DNA from 4 places in the Secundilactobacillus sp. MJ173 genome. Region 1 is predicted to be linked to each of the others. Evidence: riboswitches for the same ligand, from Rfam matches in the RefSeq annotation. Region 1 holds a riboswitch; each other region holds the start of a gene.
What was found. A riboswitch is a leader RNA that binds a small molecule or an ion and turns the genes downstream of it on or off. The one in region 1 is predicted to bind thiamine pyrophosphate.

Region 1 (3,150 bases):
TTTATGTACAATGATTTACCAGACTACGTAGGATTGGCACAAGGGCTGGTTCGCATCAATAACAATATTGTCACAGGCGAAAATACCCAAGAAGTTATCGAGAAGGCACAAGGTAAACTGAGCAAGCTGTCTGAGAAATTGCAGCAAGATTACGTCATCGTCACTACCCATGAAGTTGACGAATTGAATAGCCGCGCAGAGGAATAGAGTTAGTAACATTAGTGTAGTCAAAAAAACGGCTGAAGACGAAACGAAACCTGGCGATATCTACATTTATCGCATAAGAAAAACGACTTATCGAGAATTTCAATTGGCTTTCTTCGATAAGTCGCTTTTTTATGTCATTCATATGGTGCGCAGTCTCAGTTTTACTTCAACGAAGGGCTGTTCACTGAAATAGTCGCTTCAAGGACGTAGTGGCGAATGTGGTCATGTGCGTAGGCTAAGGCATCGTTAAAGTAGTTGAAGAGTTGATCAACTGTTCCAGTGAGTTCAGTTGCATAATGCATGCTGGTGGGGTTGAGACCTTGTTCTTTAGCCATATCAACGATGGTGCCAATCTCGTCCATGTAGTCGTTATCACCGAAAGCATAGAACGAGTATTTACAATGAACGTCAAAATTTTGAACTTGCTTAGGGTCAACTACGTCAACGATCTCAGCGTTCAAATAACGGTCAGCATCAACGTCACCGGGACAACCCTTGGAAAAAGTAAGTTCAAATACTTCATGGACGTTATCACGGTAAGAAAGTTGCGTTGCTGCCTTGACCACATTGATCACATTTTGTTGGTTACCGCGGTAAGTGGTACTAAATAGGTCGGTCATGGACCAGACTGGTAGTGTTTGTTGATTAAGCTGATTGATTGCAGTTGTAATGATGTCAACAAACTGGTCACTCATTGGATAGATACTGAGTTTGCAGCCAGTAATGTCGATGGAACCGTCTAAGTTACAAAGTGGTGCTGTCATCTGAAATTCCCCCTAAATGTTTGTGTTAATCGTTAAGCTTGATTGACTTTTAGGACGTGGGCACGTTTTAAAAGTCGGTGAATCAACGTCACCAGCCCAACTGAAAAGACGAGGTTTGACACTAGGCGAGTGAGGAATAAAGCGGCTAACATTGGCAATGAGAATTTAATGTAGCCATGGATAAAGAGTGCTGAAGCAAAGGTAATGATGGTTGAAAAGATGGCGGCAACTGTCAGTGACCGTACGTCGAAACGCCGGTACTTGAAACTAGCGAAACCTAGTTCACTACCGACACCTTGGAAAAATCCGGCAACGAGTGCAATAATGCCGAATTGGCCACCCGCAAAACTCTCAACCAGCGCACCAATCATTTCACTTAGAAGTGATGCGCCGGGTAAGCGGACAATCATGTAGGCGATTGGACCGCCCATGCACCAAAGTCCGAAGAGAATCTCACCGACAAATTGGCCTAAGCCAAGCGGTGTTAAAATGGCATAGACTAAGGTGTAGACCCAGTCGGAAACAACAAACATTAGTCCAACAAACAGTGAAACAATGGCGACGGTAATGACATCTCGTAGATGCCAATGTAGTTGACGTTGAATCAGAATCATCTCCCTAAAATTAATAAAACAGCCTACGATTAAAAAATCGGGGGCTGTTAGGGCAATTGAAACTGGTTTAATAACAAGTCTGTCTACAATATCTTGATAGTCAAACGATTAGTTTCAAGAGAACTCCCTTCGCTGGTATTAACCAGATCAGGTTCAGCGGGTGTAATCTCAGCACAGCGGCACCCCGATTCTTAATTGAACTAAGCGTACGAAAAATTTAGTTAGATGTCAAACGAAAATGTTGATGAAGGTGATTGATATTTGGTTGTTCAAAATAAAATGATGTATTTCTAAATGTTTTAAAATATTTTATAGGCATATAAATTAAAATATGATACTATACCCCTATAAGAAAAATGGTTAACGCCATGTTTCAATGGTGAACCGTTTGGCAATGTTTGTAGGCAGACGATAATTGTTTTTTAGGACGATCATGACGGAAAGTGACGCAACTAATTTTTGGGGGAATAAAATATGAATGAACGAACCCGGCAACAAGCTGTGAAGATGGGGAGCAAAGTGCATTATCTTACGTATAAAGTTGGCAAGCGGTGGATAACGGCTAGTATTTCTAGCTTAGCCTTAGCTGGGGTTTTACTAGGGGCAGGGGCAACGCAGGCTGAAGCTAGTACTGGCGATACAGATGTGGCGAACAATCGAACGAGTCAACCGGCGCCTGCAGGGGATATACTAAACCAGCAGGAAGTACCATTGGCTAGCTCTACTGCTGATAGTACAGCTGTTGAGAGTTCTGGAGATAAAATGAAAGCGGATACAGTTCGAGCGACGGAAGCAGTTGAGACATCAACTCCTGAACCGACGACCGATGATGAAGCGCCAGTGGCAGCAACGGGTGAACAAGCTACTTCAACTGATGATAGCGATGTGGGCGACACCAGTGCGGTTGATAACGTGCAGACTTATAACTTGGGGACCGCAAGTGATGATGTGGCGGATGCTACTAAAGCACAGGCGGAACAGAACTACGCGACTACTGGACAGGCACAGATGATTACGCGGATGGCGGCAGACGAGATTTCGGACAAAGGATTAGTAACCATTAATATGGAAACTCCTGATGGTCATATGATCATTAGCATAAAAGACCAAGTCCCTGTAGACCAGACGTTTAGTACCCCAGTAGATAATGTATTAGTTGTGTTCAAGGACGAAATTGCTCTGGTGAAAGAGCAAATGGATGAAAACATTGCGACGGGTAGCGAGGATACTAATGAATGGTTGCCAAAAATTAGCGATGACGCTGCTGGTCGGTATGAGTTTGTGAGTGCCACTGATGACACGACCGGAGTTAAGCTTGACGGTCGAGAACTGCATGCTTATATCAATAGCGCGGGTGTTAGAGACTACGTGTTTACAGTTGTCTATAAAAAAATGCCGGTTACAGTTGATCATGTTTATACTGACGGTAGCGATGCCACTGGAAATACCGGAAAGCCAGCACAAATTATTTTGTCGGTTGATGACCCAGTTGACTCAACGACTATTAATAAAGAGTCTCTCACGGTAACGTTTGATGATGATGATCAAGCCACTGTTACCACGTC
Region 2 (3,150 bases), on a different contig from region 1:
ATACAGCTGATTCGCGGGTTTCATGGCAGCAAAGGTTTCTAAATACAGTGACTGATAATGGGCCTTAGCGTAGTCAAAACAGGCTGGTAACAGTTGGCTAGCCGTCCCATGGTGCCGATAATCTGGATCCACGTAAAGTTTCTGTAACTCGGCAATTCCCTGTTCGGGGGCGATCGGTCCCACACCGCAGCCGCCAACCACTCGGTCTGTATCCGCCACTGCCACGAAGTATTTCGCAGCGGGTGTCTGCCGATACCATTCGCTCAAATGATCGACGAAGGGATCAAAGTATGCTGTCCCAGGTAAATTTAAATGCAATTGCTCTAACGACGTCCGCAGAATTTTTGCCATTTGGGCATCATCTGCTGGTTTAATTTCTCGAATCTTCATATGTATATCACATCTTCCCTTATGTTTGTTTAGCATTATACCAATTAAGAGAAGATGAGAAAAGTCTAGGCTGTGACTTGCCACTTCTGTTGATCCATAGCCATTTGCCAGAATGCCAGTTCATAGGCACTGCTGCGGACAAAGGCTGTTTGCATTTTATCCCTGGTAGTTGCATCCGACTGTGCAGCAACTTGATTAGTCAAATCAATCATCTGGTCCACGCTGTCGGTATAATCATCACTGTCGTAAGTTTCAATCCAACGTTGATATAGTTCAACTGGCGACCCCTTGGCAACCAGTTGCTGACCAATCTGATTGTAGAGCCAATAGCACGGCAGCAAACCGGCAATAGCCTGCTGAGGCGTGCCACGATAAAGCTCCGCGTACATATGATTGACGTAGTTATAAGCTGTGGGCGCAATGGGCGTGCTGGCAATCTCTGCTGGCGTAATCCCCAGTTGTTCAAAGAAGCCTTCACGAACAGCGATTTCGCCGTCTTTCAACCCCTGAGCGCCTTCTAACAAAAACTGTTTACCATGAGCGTCATCAACTTGATCCGCTACTAACTCATGCAATTTACCAAATTCACTCAGATAATACCGATCTTGAATGAGATAATACCGAAAAACGTCTTTGGGTAAAGTACCGGACTGCAGTTCATGAATAAAGGGATGTTCAAAACTCTTTTGCCAGAATGGTGCCGCTGCTTGATGAATTTGATCAGTAAACAATATAAAACCTCCTCAAGCGACGAAAACTGCTGAATCGAAAAAGCCGGCCAGAGAAACCCTGGCCGGCAGTTTTATCGCAAAATACGCGTTAACTTTCCTTCGCGAGGGTTAGCTCACAGGTTCAAAGGGTTCGGTCCGCGACCGTCTCAGCAATTTGCGCCCCTAGTTAATATACGTTGAGTATAGCATGTTTTACACCTTACTCTGCTAAAAAAGACCAAAATCCCTTTTTTATTCACTTAACTCATGTTACTATTAATTAAACTTTTCAAATTATTTTTTAATGTCCTTTTAACGATTACTGAGATGCTGAAACTTTCATGAAAACACGGACTATCCTTCCCAGATTTCAGTCCGACTTCCTAAATGTAACTTGCTTTCATCAATTTTTTAGCAGATCAGACCTTCCTAAAGATTAATTCAGCTGTTTCCTTGAATTAATTTTACATTGAAAACTATTTCTAATTTTCGCTTAATGCCCTGTAATTTTCATCATTAGCATATTGATTCAGTTTGATGATTAAAGAAGCCTATTTTGGCGAGCTTTCAAACTAATCAATTTCGGTGAAAATTTCGTTGAAATAGCCCAATATATTAACTATACCATTTGGATTGTGATAGTTGACATATTAGACTAGTTACCGTATATTTCATAGGCATAGGAGCGTGATTAATTTGCAAAATAACAACCTAGACCAAAAATCAATCAACGCACTTCGATTCTTAAGTGTTGATATGATAGAAAAGGCCAATTCTGGCCATCCTGGATTACCCCTTGGTGTTGCACCAATGGCGTACACGCTATGGACTAAACATTTAAACATTAACCCAACTGATGCGCACTGGCTCAATCGCGACCGGTTTATTTTATCTGCCGGTCACGGTTCATCTTTGCTGTACAGTTTATTACACCTTTCAGGCTTTAACTTAACGATTGAAGATTTAAAACAATTCCGTCAACTGAACAGTAAAACACCCGGTCACCCTGAATACGGTGTGACAGAAGGCGTCGAAGCAACTACTGGGCCATTGGGTCAAGGCTTGGGCATGGCTGTAGGAATGGCAATGGCTGAATCTCACCTTGCCGCACAATACAACAAACCTGGGTTTAACATTATGGATCACTATACCTACGCGATTGCTGGCGATGGTGACCTCATGGAAGGTATTTCTCATGAGTCTGCTAGTCTTGCCGGTCACCTTAAGCTAGGTAAACTGATCGTTTTATATGACGATAACAGCGTTTCGCTGGATGGTCCTACTGACATGGCGTTCACTGACGATACCCCTAAACGCTTTGAAGCGTACAACTGGCAAGTACTTCACGTAGCCAATGGTAACGACCCTGCAGAAATTAGTGCAGCCATCGAAACTGCTAAGCAAAACGCTGATCAGCCTACCTTGATCGATGTGAAAACCACCATCGGCTTTGGCGCACCAAACGCTGGTACCAACGGCGTGCATGGTAAGCCCCTTGGCGACGAAAACATGGCCGCCACTCGTGAAAAGCTCGGCTGGGACTACGAACCATTCGATATTCCTGATGATGTGCGTCAAAACTTTGACACTGCGGTTAAACAGCGCGGTATTGATAGCGAAGGCCACTGGCAAACGTTATTTGATGATTATTCAGGTAAGTATCCTGAACTTGCAGCTCAGTTTTTACAAAGTTTCAAACCAGTTTCATGTGATCTGAAGATTCCCATTAGCCACGTTGGCGAATCAGAATCTGGTCGAAATACCAGTCAACGGATCATTGGCGAAATTTCTGAACAATTACCTAGTTTCTGGGGTGGCAGTGCCGACTTATTCTCCTCAAACAAAACGAACGTTAAAACCGCTAACGCTTACGAACCTGCTGACCGACTCGGTAAAAACGTTTGGTTTGGTGTGCGTGAATTTGCGGAAGCTGCTGCTGTTAACGGTATGACCTTGCATGGCGGTGTTCATGCTTACGCCAGCACCTTCTTTGTTTTCTCAGATTACATGCGGGCTGCCATTCGGTTAGCTGCCATTCAAAAAATCCCGT
Region 3 (3,150 bases), on a different contig from region 1:
AATCTCCGCAGTCATAGCACTAGACAGCGTATCGCCAGTACCATGAGTTCGAACGGTGTCAACTCGAGGCGCGCTGAGCCAGAATTCTTTACCATTTTCCAGCAAAACATAATCGGTCACTTTATCGGTATCGCCGTGACCACCCTTGATCATAACGTTCTTAACACCAGTTGCACGGATCTGCTTAGCAGCCGCCTGCATGTCTTCGGGTGTCTTGATAGTCATATCAGTTAGCCGTTCCGCCTCTGGTAAATTAGGTGTGACAACGGTCGCTAGCGGCAATAAATCACGCTTAACGGTGTCAATCGCATCATCAGCCAGTAACGGCGCACCGCCCTTAGCAATCATAACGGGATCCACGATCAGCGGTCCCAAGTCATATTTCTTCAGATTCTCAACGACGATTTCCACGTGTTCTGCATCCGCCAGCATCCCCGTCTTGCAGGCTTTAATTTTCAAATCACCCGCCACTGACGCAAACTGTTCATCGATTAATTTCTTAGATAATGCAGCAAAATCTTGCACACCAATGGTATTCTGTGCGGTTACAGCTACAATCACTGCAGCACTAAATACGTGACGTTCCTGCATGGTCTTGATATCGGCCATAACGCCAGCACCACCACCGGAATCAGTCCCAGCAATCGTGAGTGTTTGTGGAAATGAATTAACTTCCTCAGCCATCTTAAATGTCACACCTTTCAGTCAAATTGGGCAATCTTTTCAATATCAGCAACGGATGCTAAATGCAATTCGTCCATTAAGCGAGCAGAGAAAGTACCTGGCCGTTCCTCTTTCAGCTGATCAGCAACGATCTGGCCGATTGAAGCAAAGACCAAGCAAGCTGTTTGAGCAGCTTCAAAGTAGTCACCATCACTGACCGCACAAAAGGCACCCACAATACTGCTGAGCATATCGCCAGAACCAACGTGTAACTGGAACAGCGGCGTGCCGTTAAATACTCGGGCAACGTGTTCACCATCGGTAATGACATCCGTGGCACCACTAAGAATAACGACACAATTCTGTTTCTTAGCAGCAGCTTTAGCGATTTCCACCACGTCTTGATTGCCGGAACCAGCATCGATGCCCTTCGCGTCCCAGGCAACATCTGCCAAAGCGGCGATTTCACCAGCGTTCCCACGAATAACGTCCACTTGGAACTGGCTCATCAAATCAAGGGCAACTTTCTTACGGTAACTAATGGCACCAACCGCCACTGGATCAATAACTAACGGTTTGTGCTGTGCGTTAGCAGCTTTGCCCATAGCTAAAATATGGTCTACTTGCGGCTTAGAAAAAGCTCCAAGGTTCAAAGCAACGGCATTACTGATACCCACCATTTCATCGGTTTCAGCAATTTCTTCGGACATAATGGGTGACGCACCAATGGCGTTAATGCCATTAGCCACATCTTGAACGGTGACAAAGTTTGAAATGTTAAGGACAACGGGATTGGTCTCGCGAATCTGATTCAGCAAATCGATTTTCATGAAAAATCCTCCCAAAATTTTAGTACAAACAACAGTCAGATACTAAAAAAAGTCGAGCTAATCAAAACGTTAGCTCGACTCTTCACCAGTAAAACTGGTCCGAATTGAACACGTTCCTTCGCAAGTCTGAACTTACAGGTTCAAAGGGATAGTGCGAGCACATCTCAGCCCCAGAAAAAAGTGGGACACCCCTCGTGTTGTTTGGCTTAATTGTAAAAGAAAAAGGGTGTGGAAGCAAGCGCTTAGAGAGCGGAGTGTAAGGGACGGGCGCCAAAAATCCCGAACTTGGATTTTAGGTGGCTGTCACTTACATGCAGCTCTCTGCTTGCTGTAACCCGACTAAATCAGGGTGTGGAAGCAAGCGACTAGAGACTGAAAACTAAGACGCTTTCGGCAAAAATCCTGGGCTTGGATTTATGCCGGAAGTGACTTAGACGTAAGTCTCTGCTTGCTGTAACCCAACTACTCTACATAAAAGAAAAGAGCCCAGCCCCAAAAGGTTGAACTCTTCCAAACATAAATTCTAAAACGACACCGCATCCGGATCCATCGCTGACCCAGCAGCACCCTGGAACCCGTCAATCTTCTTCATGTCATCTTCACTAATTTCAAAGTCAAAGATGTCAGCATTCGACTTAATATATTCAGCGTGCACAGACTTTGGCAGTGGCAAGAAGCCGTGCTGTAAGTGCCAGCGTAGGACTAATTGTGGTACAGACTTATTGTATTTCTCAGCAATCTCTTTCAGTCCATCAATCTGGAAAATCTTACCAGTTCCAAATGGACTGTATGCCTCTGATAAAATATCGTGTGCGTTATTATATTCCACAACGCTTGGCTGCAGATCGGATGGATTCAAGAAAATCTGGTTAACCATTGGCGCAATCTTAGCGGTCTTCAGCAAGGCATCCAAATGTTTAGGCCGGAAGTTTGAAACCCCGATAGCCTTCACTAAACCTTCCTCATAAGCTTCTTCCATAGCTTTCCAAGTCTCAGCATTAGCTTCTTCCCAGTTATCACGAAAAGCAACTGGATTTGGCCAGTGAATCAAGTAAAGATCAACGTATTCCAAACCTAATTTGGATAGAGAGGTCCCAATGGCTTGCTTCGCTTTTTCATAGCCGTGATCAGCATTCCATAATTTCGTGGTCACGAATAAATCTTCGCGTTTCACACCAGAATCGTGGATTGCTCGACCAACGCTTTCTTCATTCCCATAAGCAGCAGCCGTATCAATGTGACGGTAGCCCGCTTTCAAGGCATCTAATACTGACTGGTAAGCAACATCGCCATCTGGCGTCTGCCAAGTGCCAAGTCCAATAACCGGAATCTTAGTCCCGTTGCTGAGTGTATAAGTATCTGTGAGAGCCATACCAAGTCCTCCTTTATGATTAAAAAACGGTAAACTCAAGTCTTAACAACTTTGAGTTTACCGTTTTTTTGAAGTTTGACGCAAGTGATTAGGCTTACGCAACCTGGTTAATCTTTCTTCATCCACTTACGGAATTTATTAATGATGTAGCCCAGCACGATGAGAACTGCTAGACCTTCAATAATCCACATGATCATCTGTTTCCAGTTAATGCCAGGTTTGGCAATCTTAGCTGCTTTGCCATCTTTGTCAGTTACCGTAAATAATCGGTCAAATTTCCAAGAC
Region 4 (3,150 bases), on a different contig from region 1:
AATTTGCAATTTTTTCTTTTGACCGCCGCTTAACGTGTAGACTACTTGGTCTTGCAACTGAGTTAACTGTAATTGTTCTAGAAATTTAGGAATACGATCCTTAAAATAAGCGGGTGCCTGACTATTTTTTAAAGACAGTGTCAGTTCTTCTGCAACCGTCACGTTTAAGAACTGCTGATCAGCATCTTGGAAGACCAAGGCGACTTGTTGGTATAGTCGATTAGGTCGAATTTTAGCAATTTCCTTTTGGTTAAGTAACAAGGAACCGTTGTATTGATGCAGTTTTGAAAGCGCTAATAGCAAAGTCGATTTACCTGTACCATTAGCACCGGTCAACAGGGTGATGTGATGCTGGAAGAAGTCAATTTTAGGTTGTGACACCAGAGTGGAAGTACCAGCGATTAATTTTAAATCATGTGCTGAAATAATCGGCTGATCAGTTTCCTTTGGCAAAAGTAATTGCTGATTAGAGGTATCCTGCCGTTTAAAACTAGCCATTTTTTGCGTCGCCGCATCGGAGTCGAGTAATTCGAGTGAGTCACCCGTACCATTTAGCACAAAAAGGTGATCGATATAAGCATCATAGTCTTCAAGGTCGTGATCGGAAATGATAATGGTCTTGTGCTCTTCGTGCTGCAGTCTTGAAAGCTTAGCTAACAATAACTGACGGGCAACTGGATCGACGCTGGCAAAAGGTTCATCTAACAGGATGGTGTCGGCTTGCATGGCGATGATTACAGCTAGGGCAACTTTTTGTTTTTCACCACCTGAGAGACTATTAAGTTGGCGATGACGTAACGGACTAATCTCCACGTAATCAAGTGCTCGGTCAACCCGGGGCATCATTTCTTCTGGTGCCACGCACTGATTTTCTAACGCAAAAATTAATTCACGTTCGACTGTGTCCATGGCAAACTGCTGGTTGGGGTTTTGAAACATCATTGCAACTAGCTGGCCACGCTTTGTTTCTGGTATGTCACTAATTTTGGCGTCGTTTAACCGGACTTCTCCGGCAGTAATCAGGCCACCAAACTTCGGGTAAAGGCCACTAATAATCTTCATCAGGGTGGACTTACCAGAACCAGAGGGACCCGTCAGCAGTGAAAAGCCGCCGTCAGGAAAAGTGGCTGAAATATCAGCCAAAGTCAAAGGCTTTTGACCGTCCTCAGTCGGATAAGAAAATGATAGTTGATTTACCGAAATCGTTGCCATGAGTTTACCTCAATTCTAGCGCGTTTGAGTTTGCATCAAGTGTGTCCGGTCAAGCAAGTTGACGATGGCCTTAACCAGTAAACCGGAGAAGATCCAAGTTGAAACCAGACGGATGATGAACAGTGCAATCAGCAGGCCAATGTGATACTTGGAGTAACCGTTACGAATCATGTCCCAACCAAAAGTGACGATGGTGGTGGTCAGCACACTGAGATTCAGGCTAAACCAGTCGTAACGCTTGTAGCCAGTGAAGGTAAAGCCTAATTCTGAAGCAACCCCTTGAACAACACCGGAGATCATGGTGCTAGCACCCCATTGACCGCCAAGGAACATTTCAACTACCGACCCTAAAAGTTCACCAAGGGTAGCCGAACCGACTTTTTTAAAGACGTATCCGGATAATGGACCAGCCATCACCCAGATGCCCATGATGATGTCATTGGCGCCGGGGCCAAGTCCAACTGGTGTGAGGGCAACTGTTAGTACGTTGTACAATGGACCGACGACCCAATAGATCACCCCAAAGAAAATCGCAATTAACGTTAGCAAGATAATGTCGCGTAAGTGCCAAGCATTTGAATATTTCATGACAAAAGCCTCCAAATATAGTTTTGCTAAACGTTTTCCACAGAAAAAGAGTCAAAGATAAACGATTATCTTTGACTCTTCCTTTTGGCTTTTATCATCAGAAAATAAATGCATTATGCTCCCTTCGCTGGTATTAACCAGATCAGGTTCAATGGGTGGTATCTCAGCCAAAAGGCACCCCAGATAACGTTTAGTACAATGTTCAGTCTACACGGACTAGTTAGTATTTGCAAGCAAACTAATGCGGAGTTATGCGCGACCTAACTTCTTTAAATTCGGAATTGTCAGCATGGTGCATAGACTAATGATGTAGAGGATTGACAGGAATCCCATGACGACGATTAAACTGTAATGATCCATCAAGAAACCGATTGCTACACTGGAGAAGCCACCGATTGCACGTCCAACGTTAACGATAACGTTGTTGGCAGTTGAGCGGATTTCAGTTGGGTAAAGCCGAGAAATGACAGCACCATAACCACCGAACATGCCGTTTGAGAAGAAACCAAGAATGGCGCCGGCGATCAGTAAAGTCACCTCATTAACTGCCAGGGTGATGCTAAAGACTGCAACTGCGGAGCAAATCAAGAAAATACCAAATGCCAAACGGGGACCGAAATAATCAAGAATGCTGCCGAAAGTCATCATCCCAATACTCATGCCGACAATCGTTGCAATCATCCAAATAGAGGAACCAGACACGCTTAAGTGCAATTTCTGTTGCATGATGGAAGGCAGCCAGTTCATTAAACCAAAGTAGCCGGCAATTTGGACCACCACCATCACGCTAAGGGCAATGGTTTGATAAGCTAGCTTGGGTGTCTTGAACAGTGCACTGATTCGAACCCGTTTGCTGGGATCTTTTTCAGCCTTCTTGGCGGCTAAAAATTCGTCGCTATCGTGTAAATGACGACGGATGAAGTAGGTTAAGCCAACCGGAATCAAGCCGAATAAGAACAGTGCCCGCCAGCCGAATGCAGGAATAATAAAGGCGGCAGAGATGGCGGCTAAAATAGCACCAATTTGACCACCAATTGCGGCAATAGACGTCATTTTACCGATCTTATGATGATTAAAGTTTTCGGCAATCAGCGTAATGCCGACACCGTATTCACCACCAGCACCAACACCGGCAATAAAACGGCAAAGGTAGATCAGTGTAATGCTATTTGCGAAGTACATGGCAGCAGTGGCAAAAGCAAAAATGAATACGGTGTGAGAAAAAGTCCGTACTCGTCCAAAACGGTCAGCAATAACGCCGAAAAAAATGCCACCCACTAGCATGCCCAAATTAGTGATTGATGAAATCAGCCCTGCCTGAGCACCGTTGATATGTAAATCAGCGATGAT

Region 2: linked by a shared signal. The riboswitch ahead of tenA (thiaminase II) and the one ahead of AC6H04_RS02675 (ECF transporter S component) in region 1 are both predicted to bind thiamine pyrophosphate.
Region 3: linked by a shared signal. The riboswitch ahead of thiM (hydroxyethylthiazole kinase) and the one ahead of AC6H04_RS02675 (ECF transporter S component) in region 1 are both predicted to bind thiamine pyrophosphate.
Region 4: linked by a shared signal. The riboswitch ahead of AC6H04_RS05905 (ECF transporter S component) and the one ahead of AC6H04_RS02675 (ECF transporter S component) in region 1 are both predicted to bind thiamine pyrophosphate.

What each region holds. Positions count from the first base shown of each region.
Region 1 covers NZ_BAAKGN010000019.1:77,836-80,985, reverse strand. Annotated here, with positions in the region: gene AC6H04_RS02685 (5-bromo-4-chloroindolyl phosphate hydrolysis family protein) at 1-207, shown strand, start outside; gene AC6H04_RS02680 (YkoF family thiamine/hydroxymethylpyrimidine-binding protein) at 369-971, opposite strand; gene AC6H04_RS02675 (ECF transporter S component) at 1,004-1,585, opposite strand; TPP riboswitch at 1,693-1,782, opposite strand; gene AC6H04_RS02670 (mucin-binding protein) at 2,060-3,150, shown strand, end outside.
Region 2 covers NZ_BAAKGN010000071.1:9,937-13,086, reverse strand. Annotated here, with positions in the region: gene AC6H04_RS11230 (GNAT family N-acetyltransferase) at 1-390, opposite strand, end outside; gene tenA (thiaminase II) at 456-1,121, opposite strand; TPP riboswitch at 1,199-1,295, opposite strand; gene tkt (transketolase) at 1,797-3,150, shown strand, end outside.
Region 3 covers NZ_BAAKGN010000066.1:5,496-8,645, reverse strand. Annotated here, with positions in the region: gene thiD (bifunctional hydroxymethylpyrimidine kinase/phosphomethylpyrimidine kinase) at 1-684, opposite strand, end outside; gene thiM (hydroxyethylthiazole kinase) at 702-1,493, opposite strand; TPP riboswitch at 1,590-1,696, opposite strand; gene AC6H04_RS10500 (aldo/keto reductase) at 2,017-2,865, opposite strand; gene AC6H04_RS10495 (WxLIP family cell surface protein) at 2,973-3,150, opposite strand, start outside.
Region 4 covers NZ_BAAKGN010000036.1:63,764-66,913, forward strand. Annotated here, with positions in the region: gene AC6H04_RS05900 (ABC transporter ATP-binding protein) at 1-1,212, opposite strand, end outside; gene AC6H04_RS05905 (ECF transporter S component) at 1,228-1,800, opposite strand; TPP riboswitch at 1,902-1,992, opposite strand; gene AC6H04_RS05910 (MFS transporter) at 2,050-3,150, opposite strand, start outside.